3 regions of the Cupriavidus sp. HMR-1 genome follow, and region 2 is predicted to be linked to each of the others. Evidence: predicted binding sites of a transcription regulator. Region 2 holds the regulator's gene; each other region holds the start of a gene.
What was found. The regulator sigma-54, encoded in region 2, starts transcription at its own class of promoters, with help from an activator protein. The targets are predictions, from matches to a motif close to TGGCANGNAANCTGCTTT.
Positions count from the first base shown of each region.

Region 1 (5,118 bases), on a different contig from region 2:
GGTGCCGGTGCGCGTGATCGTGCTGGAGGAGATGCTGCCGCGGAATCCGAACGGGAAAATCCTGAAGTCGAACCTCAGGAAGCTGTTCGCGGCTTGATTGTCTGAGGTTACGCCCCCCCTCCCTCACGCGGGAGAGGGGGGGGAAAACCTCGGTGTCTGAATATCACTTCACCGGAATCGGCGTCCCCGCCGGCACCGGCACGGCAGTGACCGAGTTCTGCGGGCTGCCGGACACGATCCGATCCGAATACGTCAGATAAACCAGCGTATTGCGCTTGCGGTCCACCGCGCGCACCACGTGCAGCGTCTTGAACAGGATCGACATGCGCTCGGAGAACACATCCTCCTGCGCCTTCATCGGACCCTTGAACGTGATCGGCCCCACCTGGCGGCAGGCGATCGACGCCTCTGGCGGATCTTCGGCCATGCCGAACGTGCCCTTGATGCCGCCGGTCCGGGCGCGCGAGACGTAGCAGGTCACCCCGTCGACTTGCGGATCGTCGTAAGCCTCGATAACGACCTTGTCCGATCCCGTCATGCGGAAATTGGTGGAAACACTGCCGATTTCTTCAGCCTGTGCCGCGCAGGCAAGCATACCGAAGGCAAGGCCCGCGGCCATGCCGATACGAAGTCTGGTCATGTCGGGGTCAGGGCGTAGCGCCCTTGATTTCGTCGTGGCGACGTTCCATTTCCTGGCGCAGCGCGCGTCTCTGCTTGGCGGCTTCAAAACGCTGGCGCTCCACTTCGTCACGCGGCTGCAGCGGCGGCACCTCGGCCGGCGCACCATTGTCGTCGACGGCGACCATTGTGAAGTAGCAGCTATTGGTATGGCGCACGACCTTGCTGCGGATATTCTCGGTCACGACCTTGATACCGATCTCCATCGAGCTGCGGCCCGTAAAGTTGACGGCAGCCAGGAACGTCACGAGTTCGCCCACGTGGATCGGCTGGCGGAACATCACCTGGTCCACCGACAGCGTAACCACGTAGCGGCCGGCATAGCGGCTGGCGCAGGCGTAGGCCACCATATCGAGGTATTTCAGGATCGTGCCGCCGTGGACATTGCCGGAGAAATTGGCCATGTCCGGCGTCATCAGCACGGTCATGGAAAGCTGGTGGGACAAATCGTTCATCGCAGGAAATCCAGATTCGGGCATTCAGGCGCCGGCAGTGTAACTCGCCGCGTGCGTGAATGGGAGTCCGGCCCACCCCAGCCATGCAAGAAACTTCCGACAAAAGAAAAGCGGCCCCACAGGCCGCTTTCTTTGCTTCTCAGACGCGATGTGCTTACTTCTTCTTGTTCACAGCGTCCTTGAAACCCTGACCTGCCGAAAACTTCACAGTCTTGGCCGCAGGAATCTTGATCGTTTCGCCGGTGCGCGGATTACGACCGGTGCGGGCAGCACGTTTGCCCGAGCTGAAGCTGCCAAAACCCACCAGAGTGACAGAGTCGCCCTTGGCCACTGCCTTCTTGATACTGTCCAGCGCAGCGTTCAGCGCGCGCTCGGCGGCGGCGTTGCTGAGTTCTGCTTCCGCGGCGATGGCCGATACCAGTTCACCTTTATTCATGGCTGATTTCCCTTGTTGGTCGTCGTCACCGGACTTTTACCGCATGGCAGAAGTCCGATCGGCGCAGTCTAATCTGCCCTTTGTGCCTTGGGCAATCCCCAGTGGCACCAATGCAACGAAAACTGCCGGAAATCGTTCTGTGGCAAGACTTAGCGGGCGTTCTCCCCCTCTATTCCGAGAATCGAAACGTCACTTTTTGCGGCTGTCCGGCATACCGAATATCGCGCGTTGACATTCCCGGAGAAATTGCCGTACCCGTCACTGGAACACTCGCCCCCATTTACCAGGTACCAATCCCCCGCAGACTCAACAGCGCCCAGTTCAGGTGCAATGCACCGTTTCGGGTCTGCTTTGACAACACAACGTGCGCCATCACGGCGCATTTGCACCTCATTCCCTCTTTTTGGGCGTTGGCATGCCACGACTCAGAGTGGCCCGAAACGCCATCCAAGTGCCACGCGCACTGAGTTTGCGCGGTTTTTCGGCGTTCATGCCCAGATCTGGAACGGCTTTTGCATACCCATGCTCCCATTTTGAGCATGGGGCAACGATGGACAACTTGAAAACCGGTACGGATGCAATGTTCATCCTGCTTGGCGCAATCCTGGTGCTAGCCATGCACGCGGGGTTCGCATTCCTGGAGCTTGGCACCGTCCGCAAGAAAAATCAGGTCAATGCCCTGGTCAAGATCCTGGTCGATTTCGCGGTCTCGACGATTTCATACTTTTTTATCGGTTATACGGTCGCCTACGGCGTGCAATTCATGTCCGGGGCAGATGTACTGGCGCAAAAAAGCGGCTATGAGCTGGTGAAGTTCTTCTTTCTGGCCACATTTGCGGCGGCCATCCCGGCGATTATCTCGGGCGGTATTGCCGAGCGCTCGCGATTTAACCCGCAACTGGCAGCTACATTCGTGCTGGTCGGTTTCGTCTACCCCTTCTTCGAAGGCATCGCGTGGAACAACCGATTCGGCATCCAGGACTGGATCGCCTCCGTGACCGGTGCGCCGTTCCATGATTTCGCCGGCTCGGTGGTGGTCCACGCTGTCGGCGGCTGGATCGCGCTGCCGGCGGTGCTGCTGCTGGGCGCGCGCCGCGGCCGCTATCAGAAGGATGGCCGCATCAGCGCGCACCCGCCCTCGAATATTCCGTTCCTCGCGCTGGGCGCCTGGGTACTGGCGGTGGGCTGGTTCGGCTTCAATGTGATGAGCGCGCAGACCGTCGACAAGATCAGCGGCCTTGTCGCCATCAACTCGCTGATGGCAATGGCGGGTGGCACGCTGGCCGCGTGGTGGGCCGGCCGCAACGATCCCGGCTTTGCGTATAACGGTCCCCTGGCAGGCCTGGTCGCCGTTTGCGCGGGCTCGGACCTGATGCATCCGCTGGGCGCGCTGATTACCGGTGCGGTTGCTGGCGTGCTGTTCGTTCATCTGTTTACGCTGGCGCAGAACAAGTGGCACATCGACGACGTGCTTGGTGTCTGGCCCCTGCACGGCCTGTGCGGCGCCTGGGGCGGCATCGCCGCAGGCATCTTCGGCAGCCACGCGCTTGGCGGCATTGGCGGCGTCTCGATCGTGGCCCAGTTCATCGGCACGACCATGGGGATCGTGATTGCCCTGGTGGGCGGCACCGTGGTCTACGGCACGCTGAAGAAGGTCGTCGGCATTCGCCTGGATGCCGAGGAGGAGTACAACGGCGCCGACCTGACGCTGCACCGCATCTCCGCCACACCGGAGCGTGAAACGAGCTGGTAATCGAAACGCTTGCAGTCTCGAATCGCCCCAAATAAAACGGCCGGAATCATCCGGCCGTTTTACTTTGTGTTCACAAAGATTAACTTGAACTTTGATCTCGACGCGCCCAATAATGCCCTTGGGCTCCCGAAGCAACGCCGACACAGGCGTGTCTTGCAGCCCTGGCACCATCCACACCGATTTGCGCAGATTCTGCAGTGCCTGATTTTCACTTTTCCATAAAGAATTGGAGCGTGCCCCTATGGATACTTCTTCGTTGCAAAGCATCCGCGATGTGATTTATGGCTATGCCACTGTTTTCGGCGTCAAGATCCTTGCCGCCCTCGCCTTCTGGGTGGTCGGCCGCTGGCTGATTCATTTCGTGGTGCGCATGGTCCAGAATTCGCTGGCCAGGCAAAAGGTAGACCCGACGCTGCTGCGCTACGTTGGCTCGATCGTTACCGTCACGCTGAATGTCGTGCTGGTCATCGGCATCCTCGGCTACTTCGGCATCCAGACTACGACGTTCGCGGCACTGATCGCCGCAGCCGGTGTTGCTATCGGTATGGCCTGGTCTGGCCTGATGTCGAACTTCGCGGCCGGCGCGTTCCTGGTGGTCCTGCGTCCGTTCAAGGTCGGAGATTTTGTATCGGTCGGTGGTGTCACCGGCACGGTGCGCGAGATCGGCCTGTTCTCCACCACGCTCGACACACCTGACAACGTCATGACGGTCGTCGGCAACAACAAGATCTTCAGTGACACGATCCAGAATTTCTCGGCCAATGCGTTCCGCCGGGTCGATTTGAAGGCGCAACTTGCCGGGTCGACTGACGTGGCAGCCGCCACGGCTTTGCTCAAGGAAAAGATCGCGGCCATTCCGAACGTGCTGACCGAACCGCCCGTCGATGTCGAGATCCTGGAATTCACACTGGTTGGCCCGGTCCTGGCCGTCCGCCCCTACTGCCATACCGATCACTACTGGCAGGTCTATTTCGATACCAACCGCACGATTCGCGACAGCTTCGGCCAGGCGGGCTTCCAGGCGCCGATGCCGGCCCAGGTCGTGGTGATGCAGAACGCGCCGGCCGTATCGGTGGCATCGGGCGCGCCGGCAAACCAGGCGGCCTGAGCCTGATTGGGCCAGGCAAGCTCGGCGGGATCAGGTTGCGGATTGGGAGCGCTGCCGCATACCTGCCCGCCCGTAGAGACGCAGCACGACCGCGCCGCTGCCGCAGACCGCCATGACAACGGCCAGCGGCAGCGCGGTGCCATCGTGCCAGAGGCTGACCGCCGCGCCTGCCAGCGTGCCAAAGCCGAACTGCAACGTGCCCATCAGCGCCGAAGCCGTGCCGGCGCGATGACTCTGGTGGGATAGTGCCAAGGCCGAGGCGTTCGGCGTGATGCAGCCAAGGCCCGACAGGAATACGAAGAAGCAGACCAGCAGTACCGGAAGCGTTGTCCAGCCGATCAGGGCTGTGCCGGCCAGGACGAGACCTGCCACGCAAGGCGCGAACAGCGCCACGCGCAACACATCGTCAAGCGCGCGAGCGCGGACCAGGCGGGTATTGACCTGCGACATGCCGATCAGGCCAAACGCATTCGCCCCGAAAACAAAGCCGTAGTGGGAGGGATCGATGCCATGCAGTTCGATCAGCACAAACGGCGACCCCGCAATATAGGCGAACATGCCGCCCTGCACGCATCCCGCCGCCAGCGAATAGCCAAGAAATTCGCGATCGCGCAGCAACTCCCAGTAACTACGCAGCACTGCAACCGGATGCAGTGTCCGGCGGCGCTGCACGTCGAGCGACTCCTCC
Region 1 covers NZ_ANKP01000247.1:70,546-75,663, reverse strand. The annotation lists gene D769_RS26445 (class I adenylate-forming enzyme family protein) at 1-97, shown strand, start outside; gene D769_RS26440 (CreA family protein) at 164-619, opposite strand; gene D769_RS26435 (acyl-CoA thioesterase) at 648-1,133, opposite strand; gene D769_RS26430 (HU family DNA-binding protein) at 1,288-1,569, opposite strand; gene D769_RS26425 (ammonium transporter) at 2,120-3,322, shown strand; gene D769_RS26420 (mechanosensitive ion channel family protein) at 3,564-4,430, shown strand; gene D769_RS26415 (Bcr/CflA family multidrug efflux MFS transporter) at 4,461-5,118, opposite strand, start outside.
Region 1: D769_RS26425 (ammonium transporter) is a predicted target of sigma-54. The motif match lies at 2,071-2,088, and genes of this name have one in related genera.

Region 2 (5,118 bases):
GCCCTGGGCGAACGCGCCCGTGGCGAACAGAGGGGTAACCAGCACGCACATCGCGATCAGTTTCTTCATGCTTCTCTCCTGGCTGTGGAAACACATCATGGCCGGACGCCGACCTTCAGGATGCAGCACGGCGGCTGGCGGTACCGGACTGGGCTCGATGCCCATTGAAGCACAAAACGGCGCGCGCCCAAAGCGCGTTGACGAGGGGAGGCCGGCCGCTTGTAAGCAATTGAAAGCGACGCCGGCGTTTCACAAAACCGCCGGAATTGTCTGATCAGAGCAGCCGACCCTGGCCGCGGGAAACCACGTCGGCCTGCATCGCTGCCCGCTGACGGTCCATGAAGTCGCGCAGGGTATCGATGCCACGCAGGCGCAGTATCGTATTGCGGACGGCGGCTTCCACCAGCACGGCAAGGTTTCGGCCAGCTGCCACCTGGATCTTCACCATGTGGATCGGGAGGCCAAGAACGTCGAGGTACTGGGAATCAAGCGGCAGGCGCTCGAATTCGCCGTCGTTGCGGCGCACCAATTGCACCACGAGCTTGAGCTTCATCTTCCGCCGCACGGCGGTCTCACCGAAGATCGTCTTGATGTCGAGCAGGCCCAGGCCGCGGACTTCAAGCAGGTTCTGCAGCAGCGGCGGGCAGCGGCCCTCAATGAAATCCGGGCCAAGCCGCACGAAATCGACGGCGTCGTCGGCCACCAGGCCATGTCCGCGCGAGATCAGTTCCAGGCCCAGTTCGCTCTTGCCAAGGCCCGACTCACCCATGATCAGCACGCCCATGCCGAGAATGTCGAGGAACACGCCGTGCATGGTGACGCGCGGCGCGGAGATGCGCGACAGGTACAGGCGGAGGTGGTCGATGACGGCCGCCGAGGATACCGGCGTCGTGAACAGCGGAGTCGACGAGCGCGTGCAGCGCAGTTCCAGATCGGGCGGCGGCTCCATGCCATCCGCCACCACCAGGAATGGCGGCTCGAGCAGGATCAGCTCGCCCATCTGACGTTTGCGGGGTTCGTCGTCGAGGCGCTGGTAGTAAAGGATCTCGGGTTTGCCGAGCACCTGAATCCGGTTCGGGTGGATGAGGTTCAGGTGGCCGACCAGATCGGCTGCCGATGTCGCCTCACGCGCGAATTCCACGTCGAAGGCTCGATCGGCCCCTTCCAGACCGGCGACCCAGGAGAGTTTGATGTCGGCTGCGTTGTCGTCGAAGATCGACTGGGAGGTGACGCCGGTGAGTTCCATGCGGGATGACTTTTCGGGAGGGGCTGTATCGCGGGTATCGCGTCAGGCTGCGCTGGCCTGCCGTCGTGTCAGGGGTGCCACTGGGTCAGTAATTCGTGGACCGCTTCGGGCGTGGGTAACGTGGCCAGTCCTTCGCGCATTTCCCGGTCCGACAACAACTGGGCGATTTCCGAAAGAATTTCCAGATGCTGCTGGGTGGCCTGCTCGGGCACAAGCAGGAAGATCAGCAGCGCCACCGGTTTGCCGTCGGGCGATTCGAACGGGATCGGCTCGGCCAGGCGCATGAAGGCAGCCAGGGGCTGTTTGAGTCCCTTGATGCGACCATGCGGAATGGCGACGCCGGCGCCAAGACCGGTGGACCCGAGCGATTCGCGCGCGAACAGGTTGTCGGTCACGGTGGCCCGGGCCACGCCATGGTTGTTCTCGAACAGGAGCCCGGCTTGCTCGAAGACCCGCTTCTTGCTGGTGACGGTGACGTCGAGATTAATGTTGCCGGGTGGCAGCAATTTGGCCAAACGATTCATGGGCGATGCACGAGGAGTCAGAAAGGCGAGCCGACGCACATGAGTCGTCCCGCTGCGTTGGGCAATTCAGGCTATTGAGCGCAAAAGGACGCCCGCATTGGAGCGTCCGGCCATTATAGAGCAGGGCCACTGCGCACTTGTGCGCTGCGGCGCCGGCGCCGCGAGTGGTGCCGCGAGCTTGCCGGTCGGATTGCCCACCCAGAAAACTGCACCCGCCGTCGCGCGATCTTTCGCCACGCGGAATGCCGGGCCGGTTGTCCGGGGCCGTCCTGTCTGTAGTTGTTGTATGGCGCAGCATACACCGAGCGGCGTCAGTTGCGAACACCCCCGGCTGACCAAATGTTGCAGGGCTGGTACTCAGGTAACGGGTGCGCCAGCGGCGCATCCGCATCGCGCCCATCAAAAAAGCCGCGCAGATGCGCGGCTTTGCTCTTCCTATCTATCCTCTCAGGGGCGACCTGGTGTCGCCGCCGACTTATTGTTGTTGTAGTTGTTCGGCAGCCATCTGGTACTTGACCGCTTCCCGGTCATGCCCTTGCACGCGGTCCTTGTAGCGGATCACCTGGCGGTCGAGCTTGTCGACCAGACAGTCGATTGCAGCATAAAGGTCTTCATGATGCGCTTCGACGAAGATGTCCTTGCCCTTGAGGTGCAGGTTGATTTCCGCGTACTGACGCTTGTCCTTTTCCTTGTGGTTGTCTACGGATAGCAGCACGCTTACGCCAATGACCTGATCGAAATGTCTGACAATTCGCTCCAGTTTCGTTTCCACATACTCACGCAGCGGCGGCGTGATGTCGAGGTGGTGTCCACTGATCTTGAAGTTCATAGCGCTTCTCCTTCTGAAAGAGCCGCACCAGGCAGGCGGTTGCGGCTCGGCTACAAAGTCTTGCGGAGATTGACTGCGGGGATCTTCAGCGCTTCGCGGTACTTGGCCACCGTGCGGCGTGCGACCACAAAGCCCTGTTCGCCCAGCAACTCGGCGATGCGGCTGTCGGAAAGGGGATTCCTGGGTTCTTCGGCTCCTATCAGTTGCTTGATCAGCGCGCGGATCGCCGTGGATGAGGCCGCGCCGCCAGTCTCCGTGGAGACGTGGCTACCAAAGAAGTACTTCAACTCGAAAGTACCCATCGGCGTGGCCATGTATTTATTCGTAGTCACCCGGGAAATGGTCGACTCGTGTAGACCCAGTGTATCGGCAATCTCCCGCAAAACCAAGGGGCGCATCGCGATTTCCCCGTGCGAGAAAAAGTTCTTTTGACGTTCCACAATTGCCTGCGCAACACGCAGGATCGTGTCGAAACGCTGCTGAATGTTCTTGATGAGCCACCGCGCCTCCTGGAGCTTCTGCTGCAGCCCGGCCGCGCCCGCTTCCCCTTTTGCACCGCGCAAAATCTGCGCATACATGTCGTTGATGCGCAGACGCGGCATCACGTCGGGATTGAGCTGCGCGATCCAGCTACTGCCACTCTTGCGCACGAACACATCCGGTACCACGAAGTCCGCTTCCGGACGGCTGTAGGCATGTCCGGGATACGGTGCGAGCGAGCGGATCAGATCGTGCGCGGCCTTAAGTGCAATTTCGTCAACCTGCAGGGCTTTCTTGAGCCGCGTGTAGTCACGCACGGCCAATAACTCCAGGTGGTGGTTGACGATCGATAATGCAAGGTCCCGCTGTGGATGCTGCAGACGGCGCAGTTGCAAGGTGAGGCATTCTGCGGCGTTGCGCGCACCCACGCCAGGAGGGTCGAAGCTCTGCAGCAGGGTCAGTATCGCCTGCACTTCATCGACTTCGAATTCGAGTTCCTTGGGTAGTTCCGAGCAGATCTCGTCGAGCGTTGCGCCCAGGTAGCCGTCGTCGTCCAGCGACTCGATCAGGAAGATGGCCAGGCCCTTGTCGCGCGTGGAGATCTTCAGCGGCGTGAGCTGTTCCATCAGGTACTCGCGCAGCGTGGGTTCCGCTTCGCGAAGCTGCATCGGCGTCTTCTCGTCCTCGTCGCCCTGAGGCCGGCGAGCGAAATCGTCCAGGCTCCAGTCGCTGCCGTAATCGTCACCCGAGCTGTCGCCGTAGCTGTCGTCTTCGCCGTTGGCGCCGTTCGCGCGATCGTCGCCATTACCTTGCGGTTCGGAAGATGCCGGAGCCGGGGCGCTTTGCACGTTGACCGACCCGTCCGCGGCCACGCGCAGCGGGCTTTCGATCCAGTCGTTCTCGCGTTCGAGCAGTGGATTCTCGGTCAGCGCCTGCTCGACTTCCTGTTGCAGCTCCAGTGTGGATAACTGCAGCAGCCGGATGGACTGCTGCAGTTGTGGAGTCAGAGCCAGATGCTGGGAAAGTCGAAGCTGAAGCGATGGTTTCATGCGACCTATTCTATGCGCATCTTCCCGTTGTTGGAACGGAAATTGCTATCACCTATCGCTGGCACTTCGTGATCGCCAACGGCTAGTTGACGAATGCTGCAAGGCGGCGTCGCGGCCGCTTGATCACATGCGGAAGTTTTCGCCCAGATAGACGCGTCGCACGGACTCGTTGGCGATGATTTCCTCGGGCTGTCCTTCGGCCAGCACGGTGCCTTCGCTGATGATGTATGCGTGGTCGCAGATGCCCAGCGTTTCCCGCACGTTGTGGTCGGTAATCAGCACGCCGATGTTGCGTGCCTTGAGGAAGCTGACGATGCGCTGGATCTCGCCCACGGCGATCGGGTCCACGCCCGCGAATGGTTCGTCGAGCAGGATGAAGCGCGGCGCTGACGCCAGCGCGCGCGCGATTTCCACGCGGCGGCGCTCGCCGCCCGACAGCGACAGCGCCGGGTTGTTGCGCAGGTGGGCGATCTGCAGGTCATCGAGCAGCGAGTCGAGCCGGCGATCGATTTCCTGCTTGGGCAGCGACTTGCCGTTGACCACCTGCAGTTCCAGCACCGCGCGGATGTTCTCCTCGACGTTGAGCTTGCGGAAGACCGAAGCTTCCTGCGGGAGATAGGACAGTCCCATGCGCGCGCGTTCGTGGATGGCCAGGCCGCTGATGTGCTGGCCATCGAGCACGATATCGCCTTCGTCCAGCGCGACCAGTCCGACGATCATGTAGAACGACGTGGTCTTGCCCGCGCCGTTCGGGCCGAGCAGGCCGACGACCTCGCCGCTTTTGACGTCGAGCGAGACGTCCTTGACCACGGTGCGCGAGCCATAGCGTTTCTTCAGATGGCGCACGACCAGCGTGCTGCTATCCGTGGATGGGGCGGAAGAAGCCTGGGCGGCGAGCGTGGCGGTATCGTTCATCGGGTACGGATGGAGCTGGAAACGGTCAGGGCTTGGCCGGCTGCGAGGACGGCTTCAGGTCGAGCGGCGCGCCGG
Region 2 covers NZ_ANKP01000242.1:17,888-23,005, forward strand. The annotation lists gene D769_RS25605 (PsiF family protein) at 1-69, opposite strand, end outside; gene hprK (HPr(Ser) kinase/phosphatase) at 275-1,246, opposite strand; gene D769_RS25615 (PTS sugar transporter subunit IIA) at 1,315-1,770, opposite strand; gene raiA (ribosome-associated translation inhibitor RaiA) at 2,246-2,599, opposite strand; gene D769_RS25625 (RNA polymerase factor sigma-54) at 2,650-4,128, opposite strand; gene lptB (LPS export ABC transporter ATP-binding protein) at 4,252-5,043, opposite strand.

Region 3 (5,118 bases), on a different contig from region 2:
TGGCCGAGGATGCGAATCGCCTCGATACGCGCGTCCCGGCCCGCTTCGGCACCTTGCGCGAGAACCGTGTTGGCCCAGATCACGTCGAGCCTCGCCCGCAGTCCGGCATCGGCCTCGGCCTTGCGCGCGGCCTCCACCGCCGCACGCGAAGCGTTCTCCGGTTGATCGAACAGCGTACTGATGGCCTGCGTGCGCACCGCGATGTCCGGTGACTGCAGCTCCAGGCTGCTCGCGGCACTATCGACGATGGCGCGCAGGCTGTTATTCAGCGTCAGCGATTCGAGCTCGTCCGCCTTCACGGTGACCGGCTTGCCGGTGACCGCGTCGACGGTCTTGTCGCCATCCTGGCGCACCATGCCGACGGAGGGCGCGTACTGCAGCGCGTCATCCTGCAAGGCCTTCAGGATCGGGCCAGCCTGCTCCGCCGGCGCCTGAGTGAGCTTGTTCAGCGCTGCGGTCTTGGCATCGTAGTCATCCTCGGCCAATGGCTTGAGGTCGGCCTGCGTCAGCGGCGTGGCGGCCCACAACGGTGCCGCGGCCAGCAGCAGCGCGGCGAGCATGACACGCAGCCATGTACGGATATTGGGTCGGTGCATTCAGGAGCCTGGTTCGCGCGATGGATCGCATCTTGGGGTTGTTGGCGTTCACCTGTGGTTTGCTCCCACTCCCGAGCTCGGGAGTGGGAGCAACAGACCGTCAGTTCCCCGCCACCTTGTCCGCCTTGCCTTCATTGCCGGCGATGAACGGGCTCCACGGCTGCGCGCGGACCGGCTTCGGCGTCTTCCACACCACCGAGAACTGGCCGTCGCCCTTGACCTCGCCAATCATCACGGGCTTGTAGAGATGGTGGTTGTCACCCATCGTCAGCGTGAAGCCATCGGGCGCCTTGAAGGTCTGGCCGTACATCGCGGCACGCACCTTGTCCGGATCGGTGCTGCCTGCCTTCTTCACGGCCTGCGCCCACATATGGATGCCCACGTAGGTAGCTTCCATCGGGTCGTTGGTCACGCGCTTGTCGCCGCCCGGCAGGTTGTTGGCCTTGACCCACGCGGCCCACTGCTTCTTGAACGCCTCGTTCTCGGGGTTCTTGACCGACATGAAGTAGTTCCATGCAGCCAGATGGCCCACCAGCGGCTTGGTGTCGATGCCGCGCAGTTCTTCCTCGCCGACCGAGAAGGCCACCACCGGCACGTCCTTGGCCTTCAGGCCGGCGTTGCCGAGTTCCTTGTAGAACGGCACGTTCGAGTCGCCATTGATCGTGGAGATCACGGCGGTCTTGCCACCCTGCGAGAACTTCTTGATGTTGGCGACGATGGTCTGGTAGTCGCTATGGCCGAACGGGGTGTAGACCTCTTCGATGTCCTTGTCTTCCACGCCCTTGCTCTTCAGGAACGCACGCAGGATCTTGTTGGTAGTGCGCGGATAGACGTAGTCGGTACCCAGCAGGAAGAAGCGCTTCGCGCCGCCGCCCTCCTTGCTCATCAGGTATTCCACCGCCGGGATCGCCTGCTGGTTGGGTGCCGCGCCCGTGTAGAACACGTTCTTCGACATCTCCTCACCTTCGTACTGCACCGGGTAGAACAGCAGCGCGTTGGTTTCCTCATAGACCGGGAGCACCGACTTGCGCGATACCGACGTCCAGCATCCGAACGTGACCGCTACCTTGTCCTTGGTGATGAGCTGACGCGCCTTCTCCGCGAAGAGCGGCCAGTTGGAAGCGGGGTCCACCACCACGGGCTCGAGCTTGCGGCCCAGCACGCCGCCGCTCTTGTTGATCTCGTCGATCGTCATCAGCGCCACGTCCTTGAGCGACGTTTCGGAGATGGCCATCGTGCCCGATAGCGAATGCAGGATGCCGACCTTGATCGGCTCCTTGGTCTGCGCCATCAGCGGGCTGGTACCGATCATCGCCGCGGCGGCCACCGCCGACAGCTTCAGCATGTCACGTCGTTTCATTGCAGCTCCCAGTTTGTCGTATGTGATTAGGGACTACGCACCCCGGAGAGCACATCTGCAACTAGCGTGCCAAGGGAAACACGCATGACCGGGTCACCATTACGTGACAAATCGACGGGAGGAAGGCCGTGCCGCACCACGCTGGTGCCGCCGACGGGGCCGGAGGGAAATCCGCAGGCGCACCGCGAATGTGCAGCGCCGTTCGGGTGCGGTCCGGCGTGAACCGGTGCAGCCGTGGCCGATGCCGGTGCGTTGCGCACCGTGGCCAATAAAAAACGGGGCCCGAAGGCCCCGTTTTCAAACAACCGTATGAACCGTTACTTCATCCACGGCATCATGTTGGCGTTCATGTTGTGCATGATCCAGAGCGAACCGGCCAGCACAATGAACAGGATCAGTACCGTGAACAGCAGCGCCATCACGTTCCAGCGCTGACCGTTCGAACCATCCAGATGCAGGAAGTACTTCAGGTGCACGACGATCTGAACGGCCGCCATGCCCAGGATGATCCACAGCATGGTGCCGCGTTCCATCGTGCCGTCCATGACGATCTTGAACGGAATCACGGTCAGGATCACCGCCAGCACGAAGCCGATCACATACGACTTGACGCTGCTGTGGCCATGCGACGCGCCGTGAGCGGCGGTCGAAGCGTGTTGCTGTGCCATTTACATTGCTCCCATCAGGTAGACCACGGTGAACACACCGATCCAGACCACGTCCAGGAAGTGCCAGAACAGGCTGAGGCAGTTCAGGCGCTTGGCCACGACCGGGGTCAGGCCCTTCTTCGACAGTTGCCACATCAGCACGAGCATCCACAGCATGCCGCTGGCAACGTGCAGACCGTGGGTACCCACGAGCGTGAAGAACGACGACAGGAACGCGCTGCGGCTCGGGCCGGCACCCTCGTGAATCAGGTGCGCGAACTCGTTGATTTCCATGCCCATGAACGCGGCGCCCAGCAGGAACGTCACGCCCAGCCAGAACATCACGCGGCCCTTCTGATGGTTCTGCATCGACACCATGGCAAAGCCATAGGTGATCGACGAGAACAGCAGGATGGCGGTTTCCACGAGCACGTAGTTGAGCTCGAAGATCTCCTTGCCCGACGGGCCACCCGCCACTTCGCCGCGCAGGACGGCGAAGGCGGCGAACAGGCACGCGAACAAGATGCAGTCGCTCATCAGGTACAGCCAGAAACCGAAGACGGTGTTCTCGCTGGTGTCGTGATGCGCGTGGTCGTGCGCCTCGTCGTGCGAGTGCGCATGCGCAGGGGCTTTCGCCCCGAAGCGGTCAAGAACTTCTGTCGACATAGTTATCAGCCCTGGGCAGCAATGCGCTGCTGGTAGCGCGTTTCGATCTGCTCGACCTCGGAGGCCGGCACGTAGTAATCGATGTGGTCATCGTTGGCGCGGCGGATGAACGCTACGACCATGCCGATCAGGCCCACGGCGGCAAGCCACCAGATGTGCCACGTCAGCGCGAAGCCCAGCGCCAGGCTGAATGCACCCATGTAGAAACCAGCCGCGGTGTTCTTCGGCATGTGAATCTGCTCGAAGCCATCCGTGCGGATCTTCTCGCCACGGGCCTTCATGTCGGCGAACGCGTCCAGGTCACGCACCACCGGGGTGTGCGCGAAGTTGTAGAACGCCGGGGGCGACGAAGTTGCCCATTCCAGCGTGCGGCCACCCCACGGGTCGCCCGTCACGTCTGCCAGCTTCTTGCGGTCGCGGATCGACACGACGATCTGCAGCACCTGGAAGAAGATACCCAGCGCCACGAACACCACGCCCACCACGGCCAGATGCAGCCACGGCGTCCAGGCCGGGTTGTCGGTGTGGTTCAGACGACGGGTCATGCCCATCAGGCCCAGCACGTACAGCGGCATGAAGGCGAAGTAGAAGCCCACCAGCCAGCACCAGAAGGCGCACTTGCCCAGACGCTCGTTCAGCTTGAAGCCGAAGGCCTTCGGCCACCAGTAGGTCACGCCGGCCAGGTAGCCAAACAGCACGCCACCGATGATCACGTTGTGGAAGTGAGCAATCAGGAACAGGCTGTTGTGCAGCACGAAGTCAGCAGCCGGCACGGCCATCAGCACGCCGGTCATGCCACCGATCACGAACGTGATCATGAAGCCCAGCGTCCACAGCACCGGCGACGTGAATTGCACGCGACCACGGTACATCGTGAACAGCCAGTTGAAGATCTTCACGCCCGTCGGGATCGAGATGATCATCGTCGTGATGCCGAAGAACGCGTTCACGTTGGCGCCGGAGCCCATCGTGAAGAAGTGATGCAGCCACACGATGAACGACAGCACCATGATCGCGCTGGTGGCATACACCATCCCCTTGTAGCCGAACAGCTTCTTGCCCGAGAACGTCGAGATGATTTCCGAGAAGATACCGAACGCCGGCAGGATCAGGATGTAGACCTCGGGGTGGCCCCAGATCCAGATCAGGTTCACGTACATCATGGCGTTACCGCCGCCATTGTTCGTGAAGAAGTGCATGTCGAAGTAGCGGTCCAGGCCCAGCAGTGCCAGCGACACCGTCAGCACCGGGAAGGCAGCCACGATCAGCACGTTGGTGCACAGGACCGTCCAGGTGAACACCGGCATGCGCATCAGCGTCATGCCCGGGGCGCGCATCTTCAGGATGGTCACCAGGAAGTTCACGCCGGTCAGCAATGTCCCTAGCCCTGATATCTGCAGCGACCAGAGGTAGTAGTCCACCCCCACGCCCGGGCTGTAGTCCAGACCCGACAGCGGCGGATAGGCCAGCCAGCCGGTACGCGCGAATTCGCCAACGCCCAGCGAGACATTCACGAGCATCGCGCCGGCCACGAACAGCCAGAAGCTCAGCGTGTTCAGGAACGGGAACGCCACGTCGCGTGCGCCGATCTGCAGGGGCACCACGAGGTTCATCAGACCCGTCATCAGCGGCATGGCCACGAAGAAGATCATGATCACGCCGTGGGCCGTGAACACCTGGTCATAGTGCTCGGGCGGCAGGAAGCCGGTGGAGCCGTTGGTGGCAACCGCCAGCTGGGTACGCATCATGACGGCGTCGGCAAAGCCGCGCAGCAGCATGATCAGCGCCACCAGCGAGTACATCACGCCGATGCGCTTGTGATCGACCGAGGTAATCCACTCGGTCCACA
Region 3 covers NZ_ANKP01000045.1:39,711-44,828, reverse strand. The annotation lists gene urtB (urea ABC transporter permease subunit UrtB) at 1-596, opposite strand, end outside; gene urtA (urea ABC transporter substrate-binding protein) at 697-1,956, opposite strand; gene cyoD (cytochrome o ubiquinol oxidase subunit IV) at 2,274-2,624, opposite strand; gene cyoC (cytochrome o ubiquinol oxidase subunit III) at 2,625-3,269, opposite strand; gene cyoB (cytochrome o ubiquinol oxidase subunit I) at 3,275-5,118, opposite strand, start outside.
Region 3: urtA (urea ABC transporter substrate-binding protein) is a predicted target of sigma-54. The motif match lies at 2,011-2,028, and genes of this name have one in related genera.